Regions from separate parts of the Pseudomonas mercuritolerans genome, predicted to be linked through region 4. Evidence: predicted binding sites of a transcription regulator. Region 4 holds the regulator's gene; each other region holds the start of a gene.
The links. The regulator FliA, encoded in region 4, starts transcription of late flagellar genes. The targets are predictions, from matches to a motif close to CTAAAGTTTNNNNNNNNNNNGCCGNTAA.
Positions count from the first base shown of each region.

Region 1: a site for FliA is predicted at 6,743-6,770, ahead of motA (flagellar motor stator protein MotA). Genes of this name have one in related genera too.
Region 2: a site for FliA is predicted at 3,158-3,185, ahead of flgM (flagellar biosynthesis anti-sigma factor FlgM). Genes of this name have one in related genera too.
Region 3: a site for FliA is predicted at 3,764-3,791, ahead of ND528_RS06750 (methyl-accepting chemotaxis protein). Genes of this name have one in related genera too.

Region 1 covers NZ_JAMSHA010000006.1:305,537-313,609, forward strand. Annotated here, with positions in the region: gene ND528_RS18750 (AhpA/YtjB family protein) at 1-130, opposite strand, end outside; gene serB (phosphoserine phosphatase SerB) at 265-1,479, shown strand; gene ND528_RS18760 (molecular chaperone) at 1,583-3,331, opposite strand; gene asd (archaetidylserine decarboxylase) at 3,398-4,258, opposite strand; gene rhdA (thiosulfate sulfurtransferase) at 4,258-5,091, opposite strand; gene ND528_RS18775 (HDOD domain-containing protein) at 5,134-6,672, opposite strand; gene motA (flagellar motor stator protein MotA) at 6,839-7,690, shown strand; gene motB (flagellar motor protein MotB) at 7,694-8,073, shown strand, end outside.
Region 2 covers NZ_JAMSHA010000004.1:221,970-230,042, forward strand. Annotated here, with positions in the region: gene ND528_RS13095 (MFS transporter) at 1-1,366, shown strand, start outside; gene ND528_RS13100 (flagellar brake protein) at 1,440-2,186, opposite strand; gene ND528_RS13105 (flagella synthesis protein FlgN) at 2,279-2,746, opposite strand; gene flgM (flagellar biosynthesis anti-sigma factor FlgM) at 2,795-3,121, opposite strand; gene flgA (flagellar basal body P-ring formation chaperone FlgA) at 3,284-4,045, opposite strand; gene ND528_RS13120 (chemotaxis protein CheV) at 4,128-5,060, shown strand; gene cheR (protein-glutamate O-methyltransferase CheR) at 5,107-5,934, shown strand; gene flgB (flagellar basal body rod protein FlgB) at 6,302-6,712, shown strand; gene flgC (flagellar basal body rod protein FlgC) at 6,716-7,159, shown strand; gene flgD (flagellar hook assembly protein FlgD) at 7,175-7,903, shown strand; gene flgE (flagellar hook protein FlgE) at 7,935-8,073, shown strand, end outside.
Region 3 covers NZ_JAMSHA010000002.1:424,147-432,219, reverse strand. Annotated here, with positions in the region: gene ND528_RS06765 (putative bifunctional diguanylate cyclase/phosphodiesterase) at 1-1,110, shown strand, start outside; gene ND528_RS06760 (NorM family multidrug efflux MATE transporter) at 1,239-2,633, opposite strand; gene ND528_RS06755 (LysR substrate-binding domain-containing protein) at 2,793-3,713, shown strand; gene ND528_RS06750 (methyl-accepting chemotaxis protein) at 3,901-5,877, shown strand; gene ND528_RS06745 (aldose 1-epimerase family protein) at 6,073-7,287, shown strand; gene ND528_RS06740 (YifB family Mg chelatase-like AAA ATPase) at 7,284-8,073, opposite strand, start outside.
Region 4 covers NZ_JAMSHA010000001.1:939,012-947,084, reverse strand. Annotated here, with positions in the region: gene flhF (flagellar biosynthesis protein FlhF) at 1-1,078, shown strand, start outside; gene fleN (flagellar synthesis regulator FleN) at 1,195-2,025, shown strand; gene fliA (RNA polymerase sigma factor FliA) at 2,022-2,762, shown strand; gene ND528_RS04410 (chemotaxis response regulator CheY) at 2,930-3,301, shown strand; gene ND528_RS04405 (protein phosphatase CheZ) at 3,320-4,108, shown strand; gene ND528_RS04400 (chemotaxis protein CheA) at 4,162-6,444, shown strand; gene ND528_RS04395 (protein-glutamate methylesterase/protein-glutamine glutaminase) at 6,494-7,639, shown strand; gene ND528_RS04390 (flagellar motor protein) at 7,639-8,073, shown strand, end outside.

The sequences.
Region 1 (8,073 bases), on a different contig from region 4:
CCAGGGCCAGAGCGACCAGGATCACGTTGTGGCTGGCAATGCGCAATGCAATCGGTACACGGCGATGGCGCAGTGCACGGAAGATCAGCAGGAAGAAGTTATCGGTTTTGACTGGCGTGGGCCGGTTCACTTGAGCTCGGCTCTTTGTCCGTGAAGTTGACGCGCAGTATAGCGACAGGCCCCAGACCGGCAAAGCGCTCGCGGTGCCCGATGGTCACTGAAAGTGGGTAGAATGCGGTTTTTTTCCAGTTGCGGGGGTGCGCGTTGCGCGAAATCGTCCTGATTAACATCACGGGAGTCGACCGTCCGGGTCTGACGGCGGCCATCACCGGTGTTCTGGCACAAGGTGGTGTGAACATTCTCGACATCGGTCAGGCGGTGATCCACGACACCCTGTCGTTCGGCATCCTGGTTGAAATTCCCGATTCCGAACAGGGCAAGTCAGTGCTCAAGGACATCCTGTTCAAGGGCTACGAACTGGATCAGCAAGTGCGCTTCACCCCGGTATCCGAAGAGGATTACCAGCAGTGGGTGGGCAATCAGGGCAAGAAGCGCCATATCGTTACCCTGCTGACGCGCAAAGTCACCGCCGGCCAATTGCAGGCGGTCAGCGCGATCACCGCCAAATATGGCTTGAACATCGACCATATCGACCGTCTGTCGGGGCGCATGCCGCTGGACACACCGGCCGACAAGGGCAAGGGTTGCATCGAGTTTTCCGTGCGCGGTGAAGCGGCCGATCCGCAGGCCTTGCGCGCCGAATTCCTCAGCGTTGCCCAGGAATTGAACGTCGATATCGCCTTCCAGGAAGATTCGCTGTTCCGTCGCAACCGGCGACTGGCCGTGTTCGACATGGACTCGACGCTGATCGAAGCGGAAGTCATCGATGAGCTGGCCAAGGCGGCCGGTGTGGGTGATCGTGTTTCGGAAATCACCGAGCGCGCCATGGCCGGCGAACTGGATTTCCGCGCCAGCTTCAAGGAGCGTCTGGCGCTGCTCAAGGGCCTCGACGTCAGCGTGCTCGACTCGATCGGCGCCTCGCTGCGCCTGACCGAAGGCGCCGAAACCCTCTTCGCCGAACTCAAACGCCTCGGCTACAAAACCGCCATCCTGTCCGGCGGCTTCACTTATTTCGCCAAGCAGCTGCAAGCCAGGCTTGGCATCGACTACGTGTTTGCCAACGAGCTGGAAGTGGTCGACGGCAAGTGCACCGGCGTGGCGATCGAGCCGATTGTCGATGCGCAGCGCAAGGCTGACTTGCTCAAGGAACTGGCGCACAAGGAAGGTCTGCGTCTGGAGCAGACCATTGCCGTCGGCGATGGCGCCAACGACTTGCCGATGCTGGCGATTGCCGGGCTGGGCGTGGCGTTCCGCGCCAAACCGCTGGTCAAGCAGTCGGCGAAGCAGGCGATTTCAACGCTGGGGCTGGATGGCGTGTTGTATCTGCTGGGCTTCCGCGATCGCGACGGGCAGCTCTGAGATCTCCATAAGCTGATCTGGCCTCTTCGCGAGCAGGCTCGCTCCCACGGGAAACCTCATTCCAGTGTGGGAGCGAGCCTGCTCGCGAAGGCCGCGCCTCGGTCTAGAGCGAATTCCACAACGAATCAAAATCTTCCTCACCCCCGCCATTCTGCGCAGGATCCAGCGAGCGATAGGCGAACTGGTTGAAGCTGTGCGTACTCGCCACCCGCCGATCCAGCCCGGCGCGGTGTTCTTCGCCCTGGGTGTTGATCAACACCTTGTTGCCTTCCTGAAAGGGCAGGCGCGGCGCAAGTACGGTCGCTGGCAAATCGATCGCACTGATTTCCGGCAGTAATAAGCCGCGCAAATACTGGCTGTGATCGTCTTTCGTTCGCACCAGTTGCAAGCCGCACGGCTGCGCGTGTGGCGCGACCAGTTCAATGCCTATCTGCGTGCCGCTGCCGCGCACCTGGCGGATCCAGCGAATCACCGCAATGCTCCAGCCTTTGCCCTCGCTGTCCTGAATGCCGAGCATTTCCCCGGCCTGCAATTCGGCCGGCACTTCGCTCGGCCAGGCCAGGCAATAGCCGCCGGGGCTATGGTTGATCACCGGCAAGGCGTAAGTCGGATAATTCGGCGCGTTCCCGGGGCCTTCTTCTTCGCTCAACTGGTCGTACTGGATTTCCTCGTACGGCAACAGCTCATCGTTACTTTGCGGGGCAGCGTCGAACGCCTGACTCCAGCTGTCCTTTTCGCCCTTAACCACCACGCTGCTGAAGTTTGCCGCGCGGGCACCGGGATGTTTGAGCAACTCGCTGAAGGTGCGCTCGCCGCCGAGGTAGAAGTGCAGGGCGCTCATGCCAACGCACACGGTCAGCGTGCCCTGGCCGGCGATGCGTTGAAAGCTGCGTTCGGCCGCTTGGCCCCAGGTAGCGTGCAGATGTTGCAGGGTGTCGACGCTGAGGCCTGCGGAAACGGGTAACGGGGTCGAGGTGGACTGGTGCAGCAGGTGCGTTTCGAGCTGTTTGACCAGCAGTTGCGGATCGAAGCCCAGCAGCCCGTTCTGTTGTTCGCTGCGAAACATCTTGCGGTAGCGCGGGCCGACATCGAGTTCCGGGCTGATGGCGAACAAACTGTCGTCGGCGCTGCCGGGATGCAGTTTGAGCAGGGCGCTCCACGGCTCGATCACCTCGGCCAGCCGGGCAATCTGGCTCTGGCGCAATTGATTGCAACGGGCACAGCCCAATAGCAGCGCGGCGATGTAGGTCTGTTCGACGCTCAGTTCGCTGGTCAAAAAGGCCAGATCATCGCGCAGCCGCCGTTGTTGCAGCTGAAATTGCGCCGCGCTGCGATACAGCTGGTGCAATTCGAACCACACATGTTCCGGCGGAGAACTGTACAACTGCGTGGCGCGCACCAGTTGCGCCTTGAGGGCATGCGCCGCGCGTTGCAATGCGGTGCTGACCAACGTCGCGCGGTCCTTGCTGTATTTGGGCAGTATGCGCAGAACGATCTGTTTATAGCCGATGGCCAACTGACCTTGCAGCGCCTGACACAGGTTGCTGACCTTGCGCGAGCGCTCGTCGAGCATGATCGCCTGATGGAGAAAGTGCCGTTCCAGATGCTGGCAGACGAAATACACCTCGGGCCGCAGCAGTTCCAGGAGTTGCAGGCGATTGTCGCTGGGAGTGAGCAACAGGTTCAGTTCGCCGAGGCCTTGATAGAGCAGGCGGGCGGTTTCGCCGATGTTGGCCTTGGGCAGGCCGGCGATCCAGCGCTTGAGATCACGCGGGCTGGCGTCGCAGAACGAGAGACGCGTTTGCGTGGGAATCGGAGCGCGCAGCTTGGGAGAAAAGTTGGTCTGGCTCATGACCAAAACCATAGCAGCAAATGCCGCAGTTTGCGGAAGCAGCGTCGGCTGCTTCCGCGAACAGGGTCACGCTTTCGGCAGCGCCAGACCCTGGCCCATCTGCACTGGCGAGCCGGCCACCAGTTCTTCGGCCCACTTCACCTGATCCGGACCAAACAGCACGATTGCCGTCGAACCGAGCTTGAAGCGCCCCAGTTCTGCGCCTTTTTCCAGATGAATCGGTGCGCGTGCGGCTTCGTCGTAGCGGAAGGTTTTCAGCTCGCGCTTCGGTGGTGTGACCAGACCGGCCCACACGGTCTCGATCGAAGCGACAATCATCGCGCCAACCAGCACCACGGCCATCGGCCCGCGTTCGGTGTCGAAAATGCACGCCACGCGCTCGTTGCGGGCGAACAGCTCCGGGACGTTTTCGGCAGTAGTCTGGTTCACCGAGAAAATGCGGCCCGGGATGTAGACCATTTCGCGCAGGGTGCCGGCCAGCGGCATGTGCACGCGGTGGTAGTCCTTCGGCGACAGGTAGATCGTGGCGAAGTCGCCGCCCATGAACGGCGCTGCGTTGGCCGCATCACCGCCGAGCAATTCGAGCACGCTGAAACTGTGGCCCTTGGCCTGGAACACGCGACCGTGCTCGATCGGGCCGAGCTGGCTGACCGCACCGTCGGCCGGGCTGAGGATCGCGCCCGGGGTTTCGTCCAGTGGACGCGCGCCGTCTTTCAACGCACGCGTAAAGAATGCGTTGAAGTGCTCGTAAGCAGTGAGGTCTTCGACCAGCGCTTGCGACATGTCCACTTGATAACGCTTGGCGAACCATTGGGTGAAGGCATTCTTGAACCAGCGCACGCGGCATTCGGCGATGCAGCCGGCCAGGCGCGACAGCAGGTGATGCGGCAGCAAGTATTGGCTGAGGATAAACAGACGCTCTTTCATTAGTTGTCCTTGGAAGCTTGAATCTCGACAGGCGTGTCGGGGTGGTTGCCCCATTCGCCCCAGGAGCCGGCGTAGCCCTTGACCCGCGGATAACCGAGGGATTTGGCCACCAGATAAGTGAAGCCCGACCGGTGATGGGTCTGGCAGTGGGTAATGATTTCCTTGTCCTTGGTGATCCCGAGGTTTTCGAGGATCTGCGGCATGTCGCTGCGGATGCGCAACTGACGCGTCTGGTCCATGCCGGCGGTCCATTCGAAATTGACCGCGCCGGGGATGTGTCCACCCTTGGCAGCGAGGACTTTCTCGCCGGAATATTCCAGCGGCCCGCGCGCGTCCCAGATCGCCAGATCGGCGGCGCCGAGACGGCTTTGCAGGTATTCGCGGGTGGCGGTCGGTTCATCGTGCAGGGTCAGCGAGACCGGGCCACCGACAACGGGTGGTACCTGGATCGACATCGGCATACCGTCCGCCAGCCAGGCCGGCAGACCACCGTCTATATAGTGGTACTTGTCGTGGCCAATGACATCGAGCAGCCAGATGAAGCGCCCGGCCCAGCCACCGCCCTCATCGTCATACACCACGTAGACCGCATCTTTGCGATGACCGAGCTCACCAAACAACGCTTCCAGATCGGCCTTCGCCGGCATCAGCCCGGGCGCCGGTGGCTGGCCGAGCTGGGTGCGTTTCGGGTCGACAAAACGTGCGCCGGGCAAGTGACCTTCGGCATACCGGGCAGGGCTGGTCAGGTCCACCAGAATCAGTTCCGGCGACTCCAGACGCGGCAGCAGGTCGCTCGGCTCGATGACAAGCGGCAAGCCAGAGAAGTCAGACATGTGAGGTCTCCAGAGCACAAAGGGGAGGATTGTAGCGCAGGCTCATTGGCCGCGGCTGCTAAAGCTGTGCAGGGCTTTTTCGATGCACTGCGCGGTTTTGCCGAAGGCTTGTACGGTGATGTCGGCGAACGGCCCGCCGCCCTGATCGGCAACGACAATCATGATCACCCGGCCGTTGTTGACCAATGAACGCAGGAACAGATGCTCGCCGCGAAACAGCGTGCGCAGGCTCGCCGGTAACAAGGCAGAGAATTGCACATTGTTCTCCGGCGAGATCCGCACCTGCGCCTGCTGAGCGAGCAGGCGTTGCAGGACCTTGCTCTGGCTGACGACAAAACTCAGCGCCGCCGCATCCTTCGGCAAACCGGCGGTCTGGTGCACGCGCAGGGTCGTGTGTGTGCGGTCGGCCATCAGAATCATCACCCGGCGCATGCCGCTCGCCACCAGTGCCTCGCGGGCGGCGACGGTCAGGCTCATGGCATTGGTGAAGCGGCTGGGTTCGGCTAGCAGTTCGGCGCATTGCCGACGCCACTGGCCCAAGTCATCCGCATTCGGCGCTGCGGCCGGGAGCATGCCGGCCGGCAAGCGACGAGTGCCCCACGGCCAGATCAGCGAAACCGCCGGGTGCCACAAATCAGGCATTGCATGCTGACGCGCGCTGTTCGCCGCTTGCTGGTGCAGCTGTTGCTGCACTTCGTCCATGGAAATCTGCAGATACAGGCTGGTCAGATACTGCCAGCGCTTGCTGTGCGGACTGTCCCAGGCCTGTTGCGCCGACAGCGCCAGGCCGTTGGCGAGCAGCACCGTATTGGCCGGTTGGTTGAGCCAGCGCCGCAGCGTCGGGTCATCGTCGAGGCGGTTCTGCTGACGTAGCGGGTGCTCGCTGTCACGGGCGATGCGCAGGACTTTGACCAGTTCGCGTTGTTCGCCGAGCAGCAATTTGTAGCCTTGCTCGACCCAGATCGGCAGATGCCAGGCCTCGACCAGTGCCTCGGCAATCTCCAACAGGCGCACGCCGAACAATTGCTTTTCGACCACCCGCGCCGACTCGCCCTTGTGGATCACCCGCAGTTCCCACTCCTCAAGCAACTGCGGATAGGTCAGTGCCAATGGCCACAGCGGCGACAAAAACAGCAGACTGCCCCAATGGATGTCCTGCCACAGCCGCGCCAGGCGACTGGCAAAAAAACCGTTGGCCTGCTGTGTCGCGTGTTGGCTGATCAGCTGCAATTGGCGCAAAGCCTTGGGGATCTGCCGGTGCGGTTCGGCGGGCAGGCGCGCGAGCAGTTCTTCGGTGCGCGCCAGGCCCAGGCGATTGATCGCCACCTCGAGATTTTCCGCTGGCGCGGCCATGGTGCCGTGGGTGTGACGATTCGCCTCACGGATGATGCTCAAGGCCAGCGCCGGGCTGTCCTGCATCAGATCGGCGATGTCACGCAGCGAGCTGCGGTTGTCGCGGATCGCCCGGCAGACTTTGTCGTGAGCCTCTTGTGGTACGGGCAGGCGGACGCTGTCGAGCAGCTTGACCCAGCCGTCGAGGGTGGTCGGTTTTGCGTGTGGGACGTTCGTTTCATTAGCCATGTCTGGACGAGATCTTCACTGACTGTAGACGCGCCCGGCATGGGCTAAATTGGCTTTTCGCCTGAACTGGCTATAGTCTGGCGCAGTTTTGCCGATAAGTAGAAGAAGAGATTTTTTAACTTCCGAATATGACCTTGAACCCGACTTAAACAAGTACCTTCTACCTATGGCTAAAATTATCGGCATCATCGTCGTATTCGCGAGCGTGCTCGGCGGATACGTGCTCTCCCACGGCAAGATTGCCGCCCTGATCCAGCCCTTCGAGGTGATGATCATCGGCGGTGCGGCCCTCGGTGCATTCCTCCAGGCCAACCCCGGTTACATGACGATGCACGTGCTCAAGAAATCCCTGAGCATGTTCGGTTCGCGCTTCACCCACACCTTCTACCTGGAAGTGCTCGGGCTGATCTACGAGATCCTCAACAAGAGCCGCCGCGAAGGCATGATGGCCATCGAAGGCGACATCGAAGATGCCGCCGCGAGTCCGATCTTCGCCAAGTACCCGGCGGTGCTCAAGGATGAACGCATGACCGCGTTCGTCTGCGATTACCTGCGCATCATGTCCTCCGGCAACATGGCTCCGCACGAACTGGAAGGCCTGTTCGACATGGAACTGTACAGCCTCAAGGAAGACCTCGAGCACCCATCCCACGCAGTCAACGGCATCGCCGACGGCATGCCCGGTTTCGGTATCGTCGCGGCGGTACTCGGTATCGTGGTGACCATGGCCTCGCTGGGCGAGGGCGACCAGGCGTCGATCGGTCTGCACGTGGGTGCGGCACTGGTCGGTACCTTCTTCGGTATTCTCGCGGCGTACGGTTTCTTTGGTCCGCTGGCGCATTCCCTGGCCCACGATGCCAAGGAAGAGCTCAACGTCTACGAAGCCATCAAGGCCTCGCTGGTGGCTTCGGCGTCCGGCATGCCGCCGTCGCTGGCGGTCGAGTTCGGGCGCAAGGTTCTGTACCCGGCGCACCGTCCAAGCTTCGCCGAGCTGGAACAAGCGGTTCGCGGTCGCTAAGTCATGGAAAATAATCAGCCGATCATCGTCAAGCGCGTCAAGCGCATTGCCGCCGGGCACCACGGCGGGGCGTGGAAAATCGCCTTCGCCGACTTTGCCACGGCGATGATGGCGTTCTTCCTGGTGCTGTGGCTGCTGTCCACTGCTACGCCGGAACAGAAGATCGCCATCGCCGGTTATTTCAAGGACCCGGTCGGCTTCTCCGAAAGCGGCACGCCGTACATCATCGACTTGGGTGGCACGCCGACCCTGGCGCCGGAAAACACCCTCAACCCGGAAGTGAAGTCGCAGCCACAGCCGGACAAGGTCACGGTCGACACCGATCAGGTTGAAGGCATGGCCGAGCAGGTCGAGAAGGAGCGTCTCGAACTGCTCCTGCAAGA
Region 2 (8,073 bases), on a different contig from region 4:
TCGAGCGCTGTATTTCGCCTCGCTGATGATGTTGATCGGCTCAGGTCTTCTCTCTACTTATCTGGCTTTGCGTCTGGCCGCCGACAACGTCGACGGTTTGTGGGTCGGGGCGCTGATGGCGGCCAACTATTTCGGTCTGGTGCTGGGCGGCAAGATCGGCCATCGCCTGATTGCCCGGGTCGGGCATATCCGTGCGTACTCGGCGTGTGCCGGGATCGTCGGCGCGGCGGTGCTCGGCCATGGGCTGGTGGACTGGCTACCGGCGTGGCTGGTGCTGCGGACGATCGTCGGTCTCGGCATGATGTGCCAGTACATGGTCATCGAGAGCTGGCTCAACGAGCAGGCCGACGCCAATCAGCGCGGGCTGGTGTTCAGCGGTTACATGATCGCCTCGTACCTGGGCCTGGTGCTGGGCCAGCTGATTCTGGTCATGCACCCTGGGCTCGGCCTGGAACTGCTGATGCTGGTGGCGCTGTGCTTTGCCCTGTGTCTGGTACCGGTGACGCTGACCCGGCGGATTCACCCGGCGCCATTGCATCCGGCGCCGATGGAGCCGCGCTTCTTTATCAAACGGGTGCCGCAATCGCTGAGCACGGTGCTCGGCGCCGGTCTGATCATTGGTTCGTTTTATGGTCTGGCACCGCTGTACGCCTCGCAGCAAGGGCTGTCGACCGAGCAGGTCGGTCTGTTCATGGGTAGCTGCATTTTTGCCGGTCTGCTGGTGCAGTGGCCGTTGGGCTGGTTGTCCGACCGCTACGACCGCGCGCTGCTGATTCGCTGCTTTGCCGGGTTTCTGGCGGTGGCGGCGTTGCCGTTGGCGATCATGCCGCAGGTGCCGCTGGAGGTGCTGTTCGTCGTCGGTTTCTTCTGTTCGCTGGTGCAATTCTGCCTGTATCCGCTGGCGGTGGCGTTTTCCAACGACCACGTCGAAGGCGATCGCCGGGTGTCGCTGACCGCCATGCTGCTGGTGACTTACGGCGTCGGCGCGAGCATTGGGCCGCTGCTGGCGGGTGTATTGATGAAGTTTCTCGGCAGTCAGAGCCTGTATGCGTTCTTCAGTTTCTTCGCGTTGGTGCTGGTCTGGCGGATTCGTCCGAAAGCAGTGACCAACCTGCACCAGGTCGACGACGCACCGCTGCATCACGTGGCGATGCCGGACAGCATGTCGAGCTCGCCGCTGGTGGCGGCCCTTGACCCGCGTGTCGACGAGCAGGTGGTGCAGGAGCAGATGGTCCAGGACCCGGCGCCGGTCACTCCTGAGCCTGAGCCTGAGCCCGAAGCGCAGCCGGAAGCAGTCGTTGAAACCGAACTGGACAGCGGCAATGACGATAAGCCTGCGCCGGATATCAGCGGTGGCAGGCCCTGAATCGAAGGTAAACACCGGCGCATAAAAAAGGGCAGCCCTGTGCGGGACTGCCCTTTTTTTTGATCGCTGCGACTCAGAGATCGTCTTTGTCAAAACGCCGTGCTTCACGTTGCAACTGGTAAACAAAACGCTCGACGTTGCGCGCAGCCTGGCCACTGATGTTGTGGAAGCGCAGACCGGCGAAGGTGATGTTGAGTTTTTCTTCGAAATGCAGATAGCGCAGCTCCACCGACGTTGGCTGATTGCCGAACAGCGGCGGGGCGATCAGACGATCGTAGACCTGGCCCAGTTGCAGGCGATCAGTGATGTCGCCTTCGAAGCGGAACTTGCAACCGGTCGCGGAAATATCCAGCAGCTTGCCGTGGATAGGCGCCTTGAGCTTTTCGCCGCCCAGTTCGACGCTGACCAGATCGGTGAGTTTCAGCGCAGCGCGGAAGGCGTTACGGCGCTGGTGGTAGACCACTTCGCTCGGCAGGTCGCCGGTGTAGAAACGGTCGCCGTCGGATTCTTCGATGTTCAGCGTGCCGTTGCATTCCCAGGCAATCCGCACGCCGTCATGAAAGCCTTCGACCTTGAACGGTTCGCCAGCCTGGAGGAAGCGCTCTCCATCGCGCGGGATCATTTCGTCCAGCGCAATCGTTGCGGTTTCGCGGTCGACCTTGATCAGGTAACTCTGAAAACGCTGGCTGCGTTCATGGAAGGTGATGATCAGCGGATCGTGGCTGTCTTGCAGCTGGCGCAGATTGCTGGAGATTTCCAGTGGCGTGGTGAGCACCTTCGGAGGCTGCGGAGCATCATCCGCGCTTAGGGTGTTGGACACGGTTCTTCAATCTCCAGACAAAATAAGACTACGGCTGGCCAGTATTTTGCCAGCATGTTGCGCAAGTGGATAGTGCAGGGTCAGCGAATGGCTCATGCCTGGCTGAGCGTTCGCGGCTTGACCGGTTTGGCAAAGGTGCCGCTGGCGTCGTAAAGCGCTGGCGGCTCGCCGCCGGTGAGGATTTTCAGCTGATTGGCCGTGGTCGCCTGCTGGATCTGGATCGACTGGCCATTCTTGACGTTGGCAGCCTGGCACTGGGCGATCAGCGCGGTCAGGGCGTCGCCCTGGGTTAGCAACTGGTCGCCAATGCTCGACTGGCTGGCCAGTTGCTCGAGACCTGTGCGATCGGTCGGCAGGTTGAGGCTGGCGAGGATTTCGCTGCGCTTGCGGCCATGCTGCTCGAGCAGAATGATCAACGCTTGCTTGGTCGCCAGAATTTCTTCCAGCAACGGCATGTCACGACCATGCAAAGCGAGGGATTCGGTTTGCAATAACTCCAGCAATTGTTGCGCTGGAGCAAAGTCGTCGTTGATCAGTTGCAATAAGTTAGTGTCGTGCATGGCTGGCCTTGGGGTTTAAGCGTCCAAAAGCCTGGCGCCGGCAAAAGCCTAGCGCTGGGCTTCGAAGTTGAGCAGTTTGCTGGCTACACGGTTGCTGTCGACTTTATAGCTGCCATCGGCAATCGCGGCTTTCAACTCGGCCACACGGGCTTTGTCGACAGCAGGCTGATCGCGCAGCTTGTCAGTGACCTTCTGCAACTGTTGAGCCTCATTGCTGAGGTGTACCGATTCCCCGCTTTTGGCGGCACTGGCCGGTTCGGCCTGAGTATTCAGCGGTGCGGAGGGGCTGTTTTCAGCGCTTTCCTTGGCGTTGCTGGTACGTGTGCTGCCGGTTAGTGACGAGGAACTGTTCAATCGGTTGAAATCGATAACCATGATAAAAAACCTCTGGGAATTTGGACGCTTGCCATGTTTTCGGCTATCCCCTGAAAAACTTTAGGCCCAATCAACCATAAGCTTGCATGCGCCGTTGCGAGACCTGCTGCGGCACAGTTTAGGGAAGCGACGGGATCGGCGCCAGTTTTCTCCACGAGGCTTTTACATGGCCACTTCGACCTGTCCCGGCGCAATCACCTGCGCCTTGATAACTCTTTGAGAGTTAAGGTTTTTTACTCGAATCTGTTCTTTCATGCCGCCATTGGAGAGCGCTTCCCCCGGCATGCGTACGGCAAGGGTGCCGCTGCGCGCAGTGATCACCACCTGGTCACCCTTGCGCACCACTTCGGCCTGTTCCAGATGCACCAGGGTGATGACCTGATCGGCGACCGTTGGTCGGGTAAGTTTCTGCCCGATCGCTTCGTCGACCGAGGTCAGGAAACCCTGATTGATCGTGCTGACGTCGCGCTCGCGCAAGGTCACGTCCTGCGGCTCGATAATGCCGGCGCGTTTCAGCGGACGAGTGGTTGTCACGATCTCGCGAAACAGGCGGACTTGAGCGGGTACGAACACCGTCCAGGGCGAACTGCCTTCGCAGCGAACCTTCACCGTGACGCGGCCCAGCGGGCGTGCCGGGCTCTCCAGCGTGGCTGTCAATTCCTTGTCGCACATGGGCATGCGCATGCGCGGGTCGAGCTGGTTCACTTCGATTTCGTAGCGGCCTTCGGTTTGACTGGAAGCCAAATAGTCTTCTACGGTGAATTCAAGAAAGCCCTGAGTCACGCCGATAAGCATATCAGGCAAGGTAACCGCATCTGCATGGGCAGGACTGCCAGCAAGCAAGCAGCAAACGGCGGACACCGCGCAAAGCCCTTTGCGAAGGGAGGATGTCAGGCGTCGGGAAAATGTCGTTTGAGCGTTCATACGAGTTAAAAAGCAAGCGCCGTGCCGTTTAGCAATGAATGTGCGTCGCAACAACACTTGGCGTTGGTGTAGGAGTCTGGGCATGGCTGGTGTAATGGATTCGGTGAACCAGCGCACGCAACTGGTAGGGCAGAATCGCCTCGAGCTGCTGTTGTTCCGTCTCGACGGGCCGCAGCTCTACGGGATCAACGTGTTCAAGGTACGGGAAGTGTTGCAATGCCCGTCGCTGACGTTGATGCCCAAATCCAGTCCTGTCGTGTGCGGGGTAGCGAATATACGGGGAGCGACCATTCCGATCCTGGATCTGGCAATGGCAACGGGCTCCGGTGCGTTGAAAGACAAGAACAGTCCGTTCGTGATCATCACGGAGTACAACACCAAGACCCAGGGTTTCCTGGTCCGCTCGGTGGAGCGCATCGTCAACATGAACTGGGAAGAGATCCATCCGCCGCCCAAGGGCACCGGTCGCGATCACTACCTGACGGCTGTGACGCGGGTCGACAATCAGTTGGTCGAAATCATCGACGTCGAGAAGGTGCTGGCCGAAGTGGCGCCGACGCCGGAAGCGATTTCGGTGGGCGTGGTCGATGTCGAGACGCAGACCAAGGCGTTGTCGCTGCGGGTGCTGACGGTCGATGACTCGTCGGTGGCGCGCAAGCAGGTTACCCGTTGTCTGCAGACCATCGGTGTCGAAGTGGTGGCGCTGAACGACGGCAAGCAGGCGCTGGATTACCTGCGCAAGCTGGTCGACGAGGGCAAGAAGCCGGAAGAAGAGTTCCTGATGATGATTTCCGACATCGAGATGCCGGAGATGGACGGGTACACCCTGACGGCGGAAATCCGCGGCGACGCACGCATGCAAAAGCTCCATATCATCCTGCATACTTCGTTGTCGGGGGTATTCAATCAGGCGATGGTCAAGAAAGTCGGTGCTGATGACTTCCTGGCCAAATTCCGTCCTGATGACCTCGCATCCCGGGTAGTCGACCGGATCAAAGCAGCAGATATCAGCTAGGGGCCTTCTGCCCCTGGCGGTCAACACGATTTAAGAGGCGGCATCATTGTCTACGGGTAATTTGGATTTCGAACAGTTCCGGGTCTTCCTGGAAAAAGCCTGTGGCATTCTGCTCGGTGAAAACAAGCAGTATCTGGTCTCGAGCCGTCTCAACAAACTGATGGAGCAGCAAGGCATCAAGTCCCTGGGTGAGCTGGTACAGCGCATCCAGACCCAGCCGCGCAGCGGTTTGCGCGAGCAGGTGGTCGATGCCATGACGACCAACGAAACCCTGTGGTTTCGCGACACCTATCCGTTTGAAGTCTTGAAGAACAAGGTACTGCCGGAAGCGATCAAGGCCAGCCCCAACCAGCGTCTGCGGATCTGGTCGGCGGCCTGCTCGTCGGGACAGGAACCGTACTCGCTGTCGATGTCGATCGACGAGTTCGAGCGCAGCAACCTGGGTCAGTTGAAGATGGGCGTGCAGATCGTTGCCACCGATCTGTCGGGCCTGATGCTCAACAACTGCAAGACCGGCGAGTACGACAGCCTGGCGATCGGTCGTGGCCTGTCGCCGGAACGCCTGCAACGCTACTTCGACCCGAAAGGGCCGGGGCGCTGGGTGGTCAAGGCGCCGATCAAGAGCCGGGTGGAATTCCGCTCCTTCAACCTGCTCGACAGCTACGCAGCGCTGGGCAAGTTCGACATCGTGTTCTGCCGCAACGTGCTGATCTACTTCTCTGCCGAAGTGAAGAAGGACATCCTGTTGCGCATTCACAGCACGTTGAAGCCGGGCGGGTATCTGTTCCTTGGCGCTTCGGAAGCGCTGAACGGATTGCCGGATCATTACCAGATGGTCCAGTGCAGCCCGGGGATTATCTACAAGGCGAAATAAGCGGTTTGCGGCAATACAGAAACGGGAGGCCTTCTAAGCCTCCCGTTTTTATGCCCGAATTATTTTCCACGAACACCACAAACCCTCTGTGGGAGCGAGCCTGCTCGCGAAAGCGGTCTGTCCGTAAGACAGTTGGCGCCTGACACGCCGCCTTCGCGAGCAGGCTCGCTCCCACAGGGATCTGCGCTGACCTGGCAACGACGGCAAGCGGCAGAAAAGCGGCATCCGGCGGTAACCGGTTGCCGCTTTTCTGGCATTGCCGCTTAGCCTGTTCGGCGCAAAGCCCCGGAATACGGGGGTTCCTCCATTTGGCACGGCGCTTGCTAAAGCTCAGATACGAAAAACCGGTCACCTGAAGGTTCCCGACATGAGCATCAGCTTCGACAAAGCGCTGGGCATCCACGAAAAGGCATTGGGCTTCCGCGCCCAGCGTGCCGAAGTGCTGGCCAACAACATCGCCAACGCCGACACCCCGAACTACAAGGCGCGGGATCTGGATTTCTCCAAAGTGCTCGAAGCACAGACCGAGAAGACCAAGACCGGCGGCCACTTTGCCCTGAACATGACCAACAGCCGGCACATCGAGGCTGAAGGGCTGGGCAACGGCGACGAGTCGCTGATGTATCGCACGCCGATGCAGCCTTCGATCGACCAGAACACCGTCGACGCTCAACTGGAACAGTCGAACTACGCGGAAAACGCCGTCGGCTTCCAGGCCAGCTTCACCTTGCTCAACAGCAAATTCAAAGGGCTGGTGTCAGCCCTGCGCGGAGAATAATCCATGTCCCTGTCCAGCGTTTTCAACATTGCCGGCAGCGGCATGAGCGCGCAGACCACACGCCTGAACACCGTGGCCTCGAACATCGCCAACGCCGAAACCGTTTCGTCGAGCATCGACCAGACCTACCGCGCGCGCCATCCGGTATTCGCCACCATGTTCCAGGGCGGCCAGGCTGGCGGCAGCAATTCGCTGTTCCAGAACCAGGACGCAGCCGGGCAGGGCGTGCAGGTGCTCGGCGTCGTCGAAGACCAGAGCAACCTCGAAGCGCGCTACGAGCCGAACCATCCGGCCGCCGACGCCAAGGGCTATGTCTACTACCCGAACGTCAACGTGGTGGAAGAAATGGCTGACATGATTTCCGCGAGCCGCTCGTTCCAGACCAACGCGGAAATGATGAACACCGCCAAAACCATGATGCAGAAGGTACTGACCCTCGGTCAGTAATAAGGGGCGACTGCCATGAGCGTTACGGATACCACCAGCAGCCTGAGCATGAACGACATCCTGGCCAACTCGTCGAAGAAGGCCAGCAGCACTACGTCGGGCGGCATCGCTTCGGCGACCAACAGTGCCACCGGCGGCCAGGCACTGGGCAAGGATGCTTTCCTGCAATTGCTGGTCACCCAGCTGAAAAACCAGAACCCGCTCGACCCGCAGGACAACAGCGCGTTCGTTGCGCAACTGGCGCAGTTCAGCAGCCTTGAAGGCATCACCACGCTGAACTCCACCGTCAGTGGCCTTGCCGGCAACTACAACTCGTCGCAGGCGCTGCAAGCGTCGTCGCTGGTCGGTCGCAACGTGATCGTGCAGACCAACACCGCCCAGCTCGATGACCCGAGCAAAGGCCTGACCGGTTCGGTCACCGTGCCTTCGTCGATTGCCGGCGGCACCGTGACCATCACCGACAAGGACGGCAAAGCCGTGCGCACCATCGACCTCGGCAGCCGCGCTGCCGGCGATGCCAGCTTCACTTGGGACGGCAAGGACACTGCCGGCACCGTGGTGCCAGTCGGCACTTACACGTTCAAGGCCAACGCACCGATCAACGGCACCGCGACCGATCTGGCGACCTACCTGCCAGCGACCGTCAACAGCGTGACGATCAGCCAGACCGGTGGCGAGCTGATGCTCAACCTGGCCGGCAAGGGCACCGTAGCCCTGTCCAAAGTACAAACCATTGGTATATAGAGCCGACTAACCCGGCACGAAGGAGTGGAACATGTCTTTTAACATCGGCCTTAGCGGTCTCTATGCCGCCAACAAACAACTCGACGTCACCGGCAACAACATCGCCAACGTCGCCACCGCCGGGTTCAAATCCTCGCGCGCAGAATTCGAAGACGTCTATTCGTCGACTC
Region 3 (8,073 bases), on a different contig from region 4:
AGTCAGCTGGAGGCCGGCGATCAACTGGCACGGCTGGGCAGCGATGAATTCGCTCTGCTGATCGATACCCGTCGTGCACCGCAACGCGCCGAGTGGATGGCCGAACGCATCACTGAGGCGTTGGCCGAACCTTACTGGGTTGACGGCGAAAGCCTGCTGATCGGTTCCAGCCTCGGCATCGCCCATGCCCGTGCCAACGGCGGTGCCGATCCACTGATGTGGCACGCCCATATCGCCATGCAGCAGGCCAAGAGCACACAGGGCTGCACGTTTCATATCTTCAACGAACGCATCAACCGCAACGCGCGGAGCATGGCCGACCTCGAAAGCGAACTGCGCCGGGCCTTGCGCCGCGATGAGCTGGAACTGCATTACCAGCCACGCCTGAATCTTGAAGACGGCCAGATTGTCGGCCTCGAAGCGCTGGTGCGCTGGCGTCATGGCGAGCGCGGTCTGTTGCCACCGAGCGAGTTCGTGCCGCTGGCCGAGCAGAGCGGTCTGATCGTGCCGCTGGGCTACTGGGTCATTTCCCGCGCCTTGCGCGATATGCAGGCCTTGCGCGAGCAGGGGCTGCCGGCGCTGCACATGGCGATCAACCTGTCGTTCCGCCAGTTTCAGGACAGCCAGTTGCTGCCGACGCTCAGCCGCCTGATTGCCGAGCGCGGCGTCGAGGCGCAGTGGCTGGAATTCGAACTGACCGAAACCGCGGTGATGCGGCGCAGCGATCTGGTCAAACAGACCATGGACGCCCTCGGCCGCCTCGGTGTGCGCTTCTCGCTGGACGATTTCGGCACCGGGTTTTCGTCGTTCGTGCACCTCAACAGCCTGCCGATCACCTTGTTGAAGATCGACAAGAGTTTTGTCGGCGGCATGGAACAGCGCGAAGAGAACCGCAAACTGGTGCACGCGATGATCAACCTTGCGCACAACCTGCACCTGGAAGTAGTTGCCGAAGGGGTCGAGACGCCGGAGCAACTGGAGTTGCTGCGCGGGTTCGGCTGCGATCAGGTGCAGGGTTACCTGATCAGCCGACCGCTGCCGTTGGAGGATCTGGTGGAATATCTGGCGTCTGGATCGAACCAGCAGCCGGCTTTGGAAATCGTCGGTTGATCACGATTGTTGCGGCCGGCACAAATCCCCGTGGGGGCGAGCCTGCTCGCGAAGGCGTTCTGTCAGCTGAATGATCTGTGCCTGACGCTCGGTCTTCGCGAGCAGGCTCGCTCCCACAAAGGAAACCATCATTCGGCCTGAGGGATGTTGAAACCTTGAGCTTGCGGCTCGCGCCGAATCATCCGCTGCATCTTCCACTCGAATGCCAGCATCAAACTCACCGCCGCACACGCCAGGCCCAGCGCCAATCCCCACCAGACGCCCGTCGGCCCCCAGTTCAAATGGAACGCCATCCACCACGCCGCCGGTGCGCCAATCAGCCAATAGCAAGCGAGCCCCACCAGAAACGTAGTCTTGGCATCCTTGAGCCCACGAATACAGCCCATGGCAATCGTCTGCGTGCCGTCGAACAGCTCGAACCACGCCGCTACGGCCAGCAGGCTCACCGCCAGACGGATCACTTCGGCAAACGCCGGATCGTTGTGGTCGAGGAACAGGCCGACCAACTGGTTCGGCCACAGCCAGAACACCAGGGCAAAACCGAGCATCACCACGGCGCCGAAGGCGATGCCGACACGCCCGGACATGCGCGCATCGACCAATTGCCCGGCGCCATAGTGTTGGCCGACGCGCATGGTGATGGCGTAAGACATCCCGGCCGGGACCATGAAGGCCACCGACACGATCTGCAGGGCGATTTGATGCGCGCCCATCTGCGTACTGCCCATGGTGCCCATGCACAACGCGGCAAAGGCAAACAGCCCGACTTCCACCGCATAGGTGCCGCCAATCGGCAGGCCCAGACGCCACAGTTCTTTCAGGTATTGCCGGTTCGGCCGCGACAGACCGGCGCGCAACGGATAAGCGTCATACGCCGGATGCCGGCGGATATGCCAGGCCAGCGCCAGTGCCATGCAGTTGGCGACAATCGCCGTGACCAGACCGATACCGGTCAGGCCCAGTTGTGGCAGGCCGAACATGCCGGTGATCAGCGCGTAGTTGAGCAGCAAGTTGGCCACCGTACCGGCGAGGCTGATGACCATCACTGGCGTCGCCCGGCCGATTGCACTGGTAAAACCGCGCAGGGCCATGAAGCTCAGGTAGCCGGGCAGGGCGAAGGGCAGGGCGATGAGAAATTGCCCGGCGGCGTTGACGTTGGTTTCGGTTTGGCCGAACAGCAGCAACACCGGTTTGAGGTTCCACAACAACAGCCCGGCGCCGAGGGCCATCAGCCAGGCCAGCCACAACCCGGCCTGGGTCAGGCGCGCGGCACCGATGATGTCGCCCGCACCCTGACGGATTGCCACCAGTGTGCCGACCGCTGCAATCACGCCGATGCAGAAAATCGACACGAACGAGTAGCTCGCGGCACCGAGGCCGCCACCGGCCAGCGCTTCGGGGCTGAGGCGCGCCATCATCAAGGTGTCGGTCAGCACCATCAGCATGTGCGCCAACTGCGAAGCAATCAGCGGCCCCGCCAGCCGCAAAATGGCCCAGAGTTCGGTACGCACAGGATGCTGCATGGTCATCACCACCCAAATATCAGAGGAAGCAGAAGAGCGTCGATTCTCGGCGCTTGGCAGGCTTTGCACAAAGGGATAAAAAGGATGGGTGGCATGATTAATACTCATCCTGAATCGTCCTGCCGAATTGGCTGTATCCCCGCTATTGGAGCTTTGTGTATGTCCCGACGCCTTCCGCCGTTGTATGCCCTGCGCGCATTCGAAGCGGCAGCGCGACACAGCTCGTTCACCCGCGCGGCGGAAGAACTGTCGATCACCCAGAGCGCGGTCAGTCGGCACATGCGCACTCTTGAAGAACACTTCGCCTGCCGGCTGTTTCATCGCAGCGGGCGCAACCTGCAACTGACCGAATCGGCGCGGCTGCTGTTACCCGGTATCCGCGAAGGCTTCGCCGCCCTTGAGCGCGCCTGCAATACCTTGCGCGCCGAGGACGACATCCTGCGCATGAAAGCGCCATCGACCCTGACCATGCGTTGGCTGCTGGCGCGGTTGAGTCGCTTCCGCCATTTGCAGCCGGGCAATGAGGTGCAACTGACCAGCGCATGGATGGATATCGATTCGGTGGACTTCAACAACGAACCATTCGATTGCGCAGTTTTGCTCAGTGACGGGCATTTCCCGCCGGACTGGGAAGCGAGCCTGCTGTTTCCCGAGGAATTGATTCCGGTCGGCGCGCCGAACCTGCTCAATGATCAACCTTGGGATGTAGCGCGTCTGGCGACGGCTGAACTGCTGCACCCGACCCCGGATCGCCGTGACTGGCGCAGTTGGCTGGAGCGCATGGGCCTGTCCGATCAGGTCTCGCTCAAGGGCGGACAAGTGTTCGATACGCTGGAACTGGGCATGATCGCCGCGGCGCGCGGCTACGGCGTTTCGATGGGTGATCTGTTGATGGTCGCCGAAGATGTCGCGCAAGGGCGCTTGAGCCTGCCATGGCCAACCGCCGTCGCCAGTGGCCTGAATTATTACCTGGTGTGGCCGAAACCGCGTCCGGGAGGTGAACGTTTGCGCCGCCTCAGCGATTTTCTCCAAGGCGAAGTCCGCGCCATGCAATTGCCGGCGGTAGAGCGCTTGAGCTGAAACGTTCGAGCCGGCACAATGCCACTACTGCGCCATACCCACGCAATCCGCTCAAGTATTCGGATTTTCCGCCGACTACGAGCATGTGGAACCGTCGTGCCGGTTCCGCGCTACCCCCATTATTAGAATATTTTCCGGGCAATTACCGCGATCAAGGAGGATTCGGTGGCTCGGCCAGGAGCTGTTCATGTCTCAACCTCGTGCTCGGATCGCCTCGCAGCTGGGCCTTGCCCTTGCTGTGATACTGGCGATAGTCATCAGCGGCAGTACGGTGTTCGCCTTGCGTTCGCTGGATTCCGCCAACCTCGCCACCCGTGAAGAGCACTTGGCCAGTGAGGCCCGGCTGCTGGCCGATCAACTGAGCACCTTTCACGGTACGCTGCGCGAAAGCACCCTGCGCCTGAGCGGACTGTTCGAAAAGCGCTTCGGCAGTGGTTTGAGTGTGCACCCGGATCAGCCAGTGACCGTGGCCGGCGTGCAGACCCCGGGCCTGCATCTGGGCAACGAGGTGCTGAACAACAACTTCAAGGAAGTTGACGAGTTCAAGCAGATGACCGCCGGCGTGGCCACGGTATTCGTGCGCAGCGGCGAAGACTTCATTCGCGTCAGCACCAACGTCAGCAAGCAGGACGGCACCCGTGCCATCGGCACCGTGCTCGATCATGCCAACCCGGCGTACGCGAAGTTGATGGCGGGGCAGAGTTATGTCGGCCGCTCGCTGCTGTTCGAGCGCTACTACATGTCGCAGTACACACCGGTGCGCGATGCGGGCGGCAAGATCATCGCCGTGTTGTACGTAGGCTTCGATTACACCGATGCCCAGAACGCGCAGTTCGCCAATCTCAAGCGCTTCCGCATTGGCAAGACAGGCTCGCTGGCGCTGCTCGACGAGCAGAACAAATGGCTGGTGCCGATTGCCGGCGTCGAAAACCTGGATCAAGCCGCACCGACCATCAACAACCTGGTGAAAACCCCGGGTAAGGGTGAATTTTGGAGCGACAAGGGTGAGGACTTCTACAGCATCGCCGTGCCGTTCGAAGGTGGCCCGTGGTCGGTGGTGGCGAGCATGCCGAAAGCCGAGATCCGCGCGGTGACCTGGAGCGTCGGTACGCAACTGGCGATCGGTAGCCTGCTGGCGATGTTGCTCGCGGTCGGTTCCGTGGTCTGGCTGCTGCGCAGCAAACTTGCCCCGCTGGGCGATCTGGTGCGTCAGGCCGAAGCCCTCGGTGCCGGTGATCTGAGCGTGCGTCTGAACGTATCGAGCCACGACGAAATCGGTCAGCTGTCCCGCGCGTTCAACCAGATGAGCCAGGCCCTGTCGACCATGGTCGAGCACATCCGCCGGGCCTCGGAAGAGGTCAACAGCCGCGCGCAGGCGTTGTCCGGTTTGTCCGGTGGTGCGTATGAGGGCATGGAGCAACAGTCGGGCGAAATTACCAGCATGGCCGGCGCCGTCGAAGAGTTCAGCGCGACGTCGCTGAACATCGCCGACAACATGGGCGCGACCCAGCGCCTGGCGCAGGAAAACGCGCAGCAGACCCAGATTGGCCGCAGCTCGATGGAAGAAGCGTCGTCGTCGCTGGAGCAGATCGCTGGCGCGCTGAACAGCACCGCCAGCGTGATCAACACGCTGGGGCAGCGCTCGCAGGAAATCGGCGGCATTGTCGGCGTGATCACTTCGATCGCCGAGCAGACCAACCTGTTGGCACTTAACGCTGCCATCGAAGCCGCTCGTGCCGGTGAACAAGGTCGCGGTTTTGCCGTGGTCGCGGACGAAGTGCGCAGCCTCGCCTCGCGTACCCGCCAGGCGACCGACGAAATCTCCAGCATGATCCACAGCATCCAACAGGAAACCGGCAACGCGATCAGCACCATGGAACAGGGCAATGTGCTGATGCAGGAAGGCCTGTCGCGCAACGCCAATGTCGCCTCGGCGCTGGCGCGGATTGATGAGCAGAGCCGTTCGGCAGGCCAGCAGTTTGCTGCGATCACCACCGCCACTCAGGAACAAAGCAGCACTGCGACGTTGCTGAGCAGCAATTTGCAGAGCATCGCCTTGGCCAACAGCGAGCAGCGTGAGGTGGTGTCGAACCTGGCTGTCACCGCGAAAGAGCTGGAGAAGCTGGCGGCGGATCTGCGTTCCGAGGTTGATCGCTTCCGTTGATGCATCTTTGAAACAGCTATCGCGAGCAGGCTCGCTCCCACAGTAGTCGGCGTAATTCACAAATATTGTGAAGGCCCGAAATCCCTGTGGGAGCGAGCCTGCTCGCGAATGCTTTTCTGCCACCGCTTCTTTGGACTTGCTGAAACGTTTCCGCAGCGCTATAAAAATGGCACAACTCCAATAAAGGCTGCTGCCATGACCCCGCTCAAACTCCTCGTCGCCCTCGGCGCATTGTCTGCCGCTTCTCATGCCATGGCTTGGGACTATGTCCTGCTCGACGCCAACACTCCGGCAAAAAACTGGACGATCACCAGTGAACAACTCGGCGTAAAAACCGCCAAACCGTTTTCCGTGACCCTGCGTACCCTGCATGGCGGTCGTCAGGAGGGCGTCAGCATTGTCGATATCGATAACGGCACGATGAAACTCTCGGTAGTGCCGACCCGTGGCATGAATGTGTTGCAGGCTTCGGTGGGCGACGTGCGGATGGGCTGGGATTCGCCGGTCAAGGACGTGGTCAACCCGGCGTTCATCGAACTCAACGGTCGCGGTGGCCTGGGTTGGCTGGAAGGCTTCAATGAACTGGTCACCCGTTGCGGCTATGAGTGGGTTGGCCATCCCGGCATGGACAACGGCGAATTGCTGACCTTGCACGGTCGCGCCGCCAACATCCCGGCCAGCACCGTCACTTTGCACATCGACGAGAAGCCGCCGTATGCCATCACGCTGCGTGGCGAGTTGAAAGAGCAGGCATTCAAGAAAGTCGATTTCTCGGTAGCGACCGAACTGGTCACCGAACCGGGCAGTGCACGCTTTGCCCTCAACGACACTCTGACCAACAACGGCGACTATCCAAAGGAATACCAGGCGCTGTATCACAGCAACTTCAGCACGCCGTTTCTTGAGCAAGGAGCGAAATTCGCTGCGCCGGTGAAGCAGGTGTCGCCGTTCAACGACAAGGCCAAGGGAGATCTGCCCGACTGGCAGACCTATCGCGGGCCAACCAAGGACTACGACGAAACTGTCTACAACGTCGTGCCGTATGCGGACGCCAAGGGCGACACCTTGACCGTGCTGCATAACAAAGCCGGTAGTCTCGGCGTATCTGTTGGCTTCAATACCCAGCAGTTGCCAGTGTTTTCGCTGTGGAAAAACACCGACACCCAAGGGCAGGGCTACGTCACCGGGCTGGAGCCGGGAACCAGTTTTTCCTACAACCGTCGCTATCAGCGGCCGTTGAATCTGGTGCCGACCATTGCGCCGAAAGAACATAAACAGTTCCAGATCAGCTACAGCCTGCTGGCCGACAAAGCTGCGGTGGGTAACGCGTTGAAGCGCGTGACCGATATCCAGGCCGGGCGCGACACCGAAGTGCGCCAGGCACCGCTGGTTGATCTGACTGAGCATTAAGGTGTCGCCGGCCGGTATTGCAGTGCCTCGGCCAGATGCTCGCGGGTAATCGCATCGGCCTGTTCAAGATCCGCCAACGTGCGCGCGACCTTGAGCAGGCGATGCGCCGAGCGCAGCGACAGGATCAGTCGCTCGCAGGCCGCTTCAAGCCATTTTTCATCGGCTGTGGATAACTTGCAGTGATGCTTCAGCCCCGGCAGATCGAGAAACGCATTGGCACAGCCCTGACGTTTCTGCTGGCGTTCCCGCGCTTCGGCGACCAACGCCGCAGCGCTGGCGCTGTCCTCGCCGGGCTTGGCTGCCGGATTCAATGCGGTCGCTTCACGCGCCACGGTCAGGTGCAGATCGATCCGGTCCAGTAGCGGCCCTGAGAGCTTGTTGCGATAGCGCTGGACCATGTCCGGTGTGCACGAGCATTTGCCACTGGGTTCGCCAAGATATCCACAGGGACACGGATTCATCGCTGCCACCAATTGAAACCGCGCGGGGAAACGTACGCGATCCTTGGCCCGAGCAATGACGATATGCCCGGATTCCAGCGGCTCGCGCAGCACCTCGAGAACCTTGCGATCAAACTCTGGCAATTCATCTAGAAACAGCACGCCGTGATGGGCGAGGGTGATTTCGCCGGGTTGCGGTTTCGAGCTGCCACCGACCAATGCCGGCCCTGAAGCCGAATGGTGCGGTTGCCTGAACGGCCGCTGCGGCCAGTGAGTCAAGGGAACCCCGCTGGCGACCGATTGAATCGCTGCTACTTCCAGCGCCTCACATTCGGAAAGCGGCGGC
Region 4 (8,073 bases):
CAATCAGCAGTTGTTCGCCGGGCTGCCGTTGACCGCAGGCCTGCCGCTGACTGCTGCCGAGCCGCTGAGCGAGCCGACCTACGCCGCACCGACGCGCCCGGCCGCAGCACCTGCGCAGGCCTCGGCGGGTGTCGATCCGCGTGCGCTGGAGTCGATGCGTTTTGAATTGAACAGCCTGCGCGAGCTGATGGAAGTGCAGCTCGGCACCCTGGCCTGGAATCAGCTGCAAGGCAGCCGTCCGGCCCAGGCCAATCTGTATCGCCGTCTGCAGCGAATCGGCCTGTCCGGCCCGCTGTCGCGCGATCTGTTGGCGATGATTACCGATATCGAAGAGCCGCGTCAGGCCTGGCGCATGCTGCTGGCGCATTTGGCGCGGATGATTGCCGTACCGGAAGTCGAGCCGCTGGAAGAGGGCGGTGTGATTGCCATGGTCGGCCCTGCCGGCATGGGCAAGACCACCACGCTGGCCAAGCTCGCCGCGCGTTACGTGCTCAAGTACGGCGCGCAGAATGTCGCGCTGGTCAGTATGGACAGCTTCCGCATCGGCGCGCAGGAACAACTGAAAACCCTTGGGCGCATCCTCAACGTGCCGGTAACGCACGTCGATCCGGGCCAGTCGCTGGTGCAAGCATTGGATCCACTGCTACGCAAACGCGTGGTTTTGATCGATACTGCCGGCCTGCAAGCCAGTGATCCGGCGTTGCGCATGCAGCTTGAGAGCCTGGCCGGGCGTGGCATTCGCTCAAAAAATTATCTGGTCCTGGCAACCACCAGCCAGAAACAGGTTCTAACCGCCGCTTATCACAGTTACAAGCGTTGCGGGCTGGCCGGCTGCATCCTGACTAAACTGGATGAAACGGCCAGTCTCGGCGAAGTGTTGAGCCTGGCGATCAGTCATGAATTGCCGGTCGCGTACCTGACCGATGGCCCACGGATTCCGGATGATTTGCATCTGCCGCGCCGTCATCAACTGGTCAGCCGCGCCGTCAGCGTGCAAATGCAGGAAGAACCCAGCGAAGAAGCCATGGCTGACATGTTCGCTGACATCTATCACAGCCCGACCAAGCAGGTTGGCTGAGGTAATCATGAACAGTTTTTGTACCTACATCGATGGTCTGCCACGCATTGTTCCGATCAGGAACGCGCAGCCAGTAATGTGGCCTCCGTCTATGCAAGACAAGGTAAAGAAATAACATGGGCAGCATGCATCCCGTACAGGTGATCGCGGTGACCGGCGGCAAAGGTGGCGTCGGCAAGACTAACGTGTCAGTGAACTTGTCGCTGGCGCTGGCAGAGCTTGGCCGTCGGGTCATGCTGCTGGACGCCGACCTGGGCCTGGCGAACGTCGACGTTCTGCTGGGGCTGACACCCAAGCGCACTTTGGCCGACGTTATCGAAGGCCGTTGCGAACTGCGCGACGTGCTGTTGCAGGGCCCGGGCGGGATTCGCATCGTGCCGGCGGCCTCCGGCACGCAGAGCATGGTGCACCTGAGCCCGGCGCAACACGCCGGCCTGATCCAGGCGTTCAGCGACATCGGCGACAATCTCGACGTGCTGGTGATCGACACCGCTGCGGGTATTGGTGACTCGGTAGTCAGTTTCGTTCGTGCCGCCCAGGAAGTGTTGCTGGTGGTCTGCGACGAGCCGACTTCGATCACCGACGCTTACGCGCTGATCAAGTTGCTCAACCGCGACTACGGCATGAACCGCTTCCGCGTGCTGGCCAACATGGCGCAGAGCCCGCAGGAAGGGCGCAACTTGTTCGCCAAGTTGACCAAGGTCACGGATCGCTTCCTCGACGTCGCCCTACAATACGTCGGCGCCGTGCCGTACGACGAAAGCGTGCGCAAGGCGGTGCAGAAGCAGCGCGCCGTCTACGAAGCCTTTCCCCGTTCCAAGTGCGCGCTGGCCTTCAAGGCCATCGCCCAGAAGGTCGACACCTGGCCGCTGCCCGCCAACCCGCGCGGGCATCTGGAATTTTTCGTCGAGCGTCTCGTGCAGCAAACCGCAGGGCCTGTGATATGACCGCCAGTGGCATGAATCTTTACAAAAAGTCGGCGCGTGACGCGCAATACGAATTGATCGAGCGCTACGCGCCACTGGTCAAGCGCATTGCCTATCACTTGCTGGCGCGCCTGCCGGCCAGCGTGCAGGTCGAAGACCTGATCCAGGCCGGGATGATCGGTTTGCTCGAAGTCTCGACCAAATACGACGCCAGCAAAGGCGCCAGTTTCGAAACGTACGCGGGCATTCGAATCCGCGGCGCGATGCTCGATGAAGTGCGCAAAGGGGATTGGGCACCACGCTCGGTTCACCGTAATACCAGGATGGTCAGCGACGCGATTCGCTCGATTGAAGCTAAAACCGGCCGTGACGCTAAAGATCACGAGGTTGCGGCCGAACTCCAATTGAGTCTCGACGATTACTACGGGATTCTGAATGACACCTTGGGCAGTCGCCTGTTCAGTTTCGACGACCTCTTGCAGGACGGCGAACACGAAGGGCTGCACGAGGATGGCGCCAGTGCTCATATGGAGCCGTCACGCGATCTGGAAGATGAACGCTTCCAGGCGGCGCTGGCGGACGCGATTGCCAATTTGCCGGAGCGTGAGCGACTGGTGTTGGCGCTGTACTACGACGAAGAGCTGAACCTCAAGGAAATCGGTGAAGTCCTTGGCGTCAGTGAATCGCGGGTCAGCCAGTTACACAGCCAGTGCGCGGCCCGTCTGCGGGGGCGTTTGGGGGAGTGGCGAGCGCGCTGAAGGCAGTGTGGGGACACTGCGAAACGAGGCTGGTGCGGTGATGAACGGCGCCGGTCTCGATCCGTTGTGCTCCAGACAAACTTTAAGTGCTGCGCCGATTGATTGAAGTGGCGCGTCCAGGTGCTGGGCGCGTTTAAGACTGCTTGGAGGTCGAATTGAACAAAGACATGAAAATCCTCATCGTTGATGACTTCTCAACGATGCGGCGGATCATCAAGAACCTGCTGCGCGATCTTGGGTTCACCAACACCGTCGAGGCCGACGATGGCACCACTGCCATTCCGGTGCTCAACAGCGGCAGCATCGACTTTCTGGTAACGGACTGGAACATGCCGGGCATGACCGGTATCGACCTGCTGCGTCACGTGCGCGCCGATGAAAAACTCAAGCACCTCCCGGTGTTGATGGTGACTGCTGAAGCCAAGCGCGAGCAGATCATCGAGGCCGCCCAGGCCGGTGTGAACGGTTACGTGGTCAAACCTTTCACGGCTCAAGCGTTGAAAGACAAAATCGAGAAGATTTTCGAACGCATCGGCTGATGAATGCGCGGGGGAGCTATGGAGCATAACGAATCATCACAGGGCGATTTCGAATCGACCCTGAAAAAACACGCGGTCGAACTGGTCGAGAGCCTTGAAAAAGGCAGGTTCGGCGACGCGGTGCAACTGATCCATGAGCTCAATCAGACCCGTGACCGCGGCCTGTATCAGGAAGTGGGCAAGCTCACACGTGAACTGCACAGTGCGATCGTCAATTTCCAGATCGATCCGCACATGCCGCAGGCTGAGGAAGTGTCGCAAATCACCGACGCCACCGAACGCCTGGGCTATGTGGTCAAGCTGACGGAAGCCGCGGCCAACCGCACCATGGATCTGGTGGAAAGCGCCACGCCGGTGGTCAACAGTCTCGCTGATGAAGCGCAGACGTTGAGCGCCGATTGGGGCCGCTTCATGCGTCGCGAGGTCGGGGCTGAAGAGTTCCGCGAACTGGCGCGCCGGGTCGACGGTTTTCTGTCACGCAGCAGCACGGACAACCGTGCGGTGTCGAGCAACCTCAACGACATCCTGCTGGCTCAGGATTACCAGGACCTCACAGGTCAAGTGATCAAGCGTGTGACCCAACTGGTCACCGAAGTCGAAAGCAATCTGCTCAAACTCGTGCTCATGGCCAGTCAGGTCGACCGCTTTGCGGGCATCGAACATGACCGCGCCGCAATGCTTGCTGAAAAAGATCCACAAAAACATCTCTCGCAGGGTGAAGGTCCGCAGATTCATGCCGATAAACGAGAAGACGTTGTGTCCGGTCAGGACGATGTGGACGATTTGTTATCCAGCCTTGGATTCTAGAGTTTCGGAATTCGGGTTTTTTGGGTTTTTAGACCTGTAGGAGCACCCCATTAATGAGCTTCGGCGCCGATGAAGAGATCCTTCAGGATTTCCTGGTTGAGGCCGGCGAGATTCTTGAGCAACTGTCCGAACAACTGGTCGAGCTGGAAAGCCGCCCGGATGATGCAGATCTGCTCAATGCAATTTTTCGCGGTTTCCACACTGTAAAAGGGGGCGCCGGCTTCCTTCAGCTCAATGAGCTGGTGGAGTGCTGTCACATCGCCGAAAACGTGTTCGACATCCTGCGCAAGGGTGAGCGTCGCGTTGATGCAGAACTGATGGACGTGGTGCTCGAAGCACTGGACGCGGTGAACAGCATGTTCAGCGAAGTCCGTGAACGTGCACCGATCACCGCTGCCACGCCGGAACTGCTGGCCGCGCTGGCGCGTCTGGCCGAGCCGCAATCGGCGGATGAAGCCGTTGCCGCGCCAGTGGAAGTGGTGGAAGAACCGGTCGCCGAAAGCGCATCGGACGACATCACCGATAACGAATTCGAACAACTGCTGGACTCGCTGAATGCCGTCAAGGCCCAGGCCCAGGCCGAGGCCCCGGCCGCTGCTGTGGCGCCCGCGCAGGTTGCCGACACGGCGGCCAGCGATGAAATCACCGACGCCGAATTTGAATCGCTGCTCGATCAACTGCACGGCAAAGGCCAGTTCGCTGTCGATGCGGTCGCTCCAGCGGCGCCAGCAGCTCCGGCAGCGCCTGCCAAGGGCGACAGCTCGGACATCACCGACGACGAATTCGAAGCCTTGCTCGATCAGTTGCACGGCAAGGGCAACTTCGCCGTTGACGCGCTGGAATCGGCCATCGCTTCGGCGCCGGCAGCACCTGCTGCACCGGCCGCCGCTGCGGCCGGCAGCGACCTGATCAGCGATCACGAATTCGAATCGCTGCTCGACGAATTGCACGGCAAAGGCAAGTTTGACGCCAGCGCTGCGACTGCTGGCTCCGCATCAAGCGTCGCCACGCCTGCCGCCAAGGCACCTGCTGCAGCCGCTGCGCCGAAACCTGCGGCCAAGCCTGAGCCGAAAGCCGAAGCGCCGAAACCGGCCGCCGCGGCTGCACCGGCACCGGCACCGGCCCGTGCGCCAGCCGCTGCCCCGGCAGAAAAACCGGCCAGCGAAGCAGAAACCACCGTGCGCGTCGATACCGCGCGGCTCGACGAGATCATGAACATGGTCGGCGAGCTGGTGCTGGTGCGTAACCGTCTGGTGCGCCTGGGCCTCAACAGCGGCGACGAAGCCATGTCCAAGGCCGTGTCGAACCTCGACGTGGTCACCGCTGACCTGCAGACCGCCGTGATGAAGACGCGGATGCAGCCGATCAAGAAGGTCTTCGGGCGCTTCCCGCGTCTGGTTCGTGACCTCGCACGGCAGCTCAAGAAAGAGATCAACCTGGAACTGGTGGGTGAAGAAACCGACCTCGACAAAAACCTTGTCGAGGCCCTGGCCGACCCGCTGGTCCACTTGGTGCGCAACGCTGTCGACCACGGCATCGAGTCGCCAGAAGAGCGCGAAGCATCGGGCAAGGCCCGTGGCGGTCGCGTGGTGCTGGCGGCCGAGCAGGAAGGCGACCATATCCTGCTGTCGATCTCTGACGACGGCAAAGGCATGGACCCGAACGTCCTGCGTTCGATCGCGGTAAAACGCGGTGTGATGGACAAGGACGCGGCCGATCGCCTGAGCGATACCGAGTGCTACAACCTGATTTTCGCCCCGGGTTTCTCGACCAAGACCGAGATCTCCGACGTGTCCGGCCGTGGTGTCGGCATGGACGTGGTGAAGACCAAGATTTCCCAGCTCAACGGTTCGATCAACATCTACTCGACCAAGGGCCAGGGTTCGAAGATCGTCATCAAGGTGCCGCTGACCCTGGCGATCATGCCGACGCTGATGGTCATGCTCGGCAATCAGGCGTTCGCGTTCCCGCTGGTCAACGTCAACGAAATCTTCCACCTCGATCTGTCGACTACCAATGTCGTCGACGGTCAGGAAGTGGTGATCGTGCGCGACAAGGCGCTGCCATTGTTCTACCTCAAGCGCTGGCTGGTCAGCTCCGCCGCTCACGAAGAGCAGCGCGAAGGCCATGTGGTGATTCTTTCGGTGGGCACACAGCGGATCGGCTTTGTCGTCGATCAACTGGTCGGCCAGGAAGAAGTGGTCATCAAGCCATTGGGCAAAATGCTCCAGGGAACTCCGGGCATGTCCGGCGCCACCATCACCGGTGACGGCCGCATTGCGCTGATTCTCGATGTTCCAAGCATGCTCAAGCGTTACGCCACAAAGCGTATTTGAATCCGGGGCGGCGGCGCGATGACGCGCCGCTGCACCTAATGGAGTGTTTATGGCAGTCAAAGTCCTGGTGGTGGACGATTCGGGTTTTTTCCGCCGCCGCGTCTCGGAAATTCTTTCGGCGGATCCGAGCATCCAGGTGGTCGGTACGGCCACCAACGGTAAAGAGGCGATCGATCAGGCCATGGCGCTCAAGCCTGACGTGATCACCATGGACTACGAGATGCCAATGATGGACGGCATCACGGCAGTGCGGCACATCATGCAGCGCTGCCCGACCCCGGTGTTGATGTTCTCCTCGCTGACCCACGAAGGCGCGCGGGTAACCCTCGATGCGCTGGACGCCGGCGCGGTGGATTTCCTGCCGAAGAATTTCGAAGACATCTCGCGCAATCCCGAGAAGGTCAAGCAACTGCTGTGCGAGAAAGTCCACAGCATCTCGCGCAGCAATCGTCGTTTCAGTGCCTACAGCGCGCCGGCTCCCGCCGCTGCGCCAGCGCCGACGCCTGCGCCGGCAGCGTCGAGCTACGGCAGCCACACGAGCCACAGCAGCCCTGTCCCGGCACGTCCGGCGCCTGCGCCAGCGCCTGCTCGCGCATCCGCTGCCAGTGCTTCGTCGTCGGCGCCGAAACGCAAAGCCTACAAACTGGTTGCCATCGGCACTTCGACGGGCGGCCCGGTCGCACTGCAACGCGTGCTTACGCAGTTGCCGGCGAACTTCCCTGCGCCGATCGTGCTGATCCAGCACATGCCGGCGGCGTTCACCAAAGCGTTTGCCGAGCGCCTCGACAAGCTCTGCCGCATCAGCGTCAAGGAAGCCGAGGATGGCGACATCCTGCGTCCGGGCCTGGCGCTGCTGGCACCGGGTGGCAAGCAGATGATGATCGACGGCCGTGGCGCGGTGAAGATTCTGCCGGGTGACGAACGTCTGAATTACAAGCCGTGCGTGGACATCACGTTCGGTTCTGCAGCCAAGTCCTACGGCGACAAAGTTCTGGCAGTGGTGCTGACCGGCATGGGCGCCGACGGCCGCGAAGGCGCGCGTCTGCTCAAGCAGGGTGGCAGTTCGGTATGGGCGCAGGACGAAGCAAGCTGCGTGATCTACGGCATGCCGATGGCCATCGTCAAAGCCGATCTGGCTGACGCGGTGTACGGTCTGGACGACATCGGCAAGCACATCGTCGAGGCGTGTATCTGATGGATGTTCTCAGCCTTATCGGCCTCATCATGGCGTTCGTCGCCATCATCGGCGGCAACTACCTTGAAGGCGGCCACCTCGGCGCGCTGGCCAACGGCCCGGCGGCGCTGATCGTGCTGGGCGGCACGGTCGGCGCCGCGCTGCTGCAATCACCGATGAGCGCGTTCAAGCGCGCCATGCAGATTCTCGGCTGGATCTTCTTTCCGCCGCGTGTCGACCTGGCCGGCGGCATCGACCGCGTGGTCAATTGGAGCCTGACGGCGCGCAAGGAAGGCCTGCTCGGCCTCGAAGGCGTGGCCGACGCCGAACCTGACAGCTATTCGCGCAAGGGCCTGCAACTGCTGGTCGACGGCGCCGAGCCGGAAGCCATTCGGAGCATTCTCGAGGTGGATTTCTACACCCAGGAATCCCGCGATATCGAAGCGGCCAAGGTG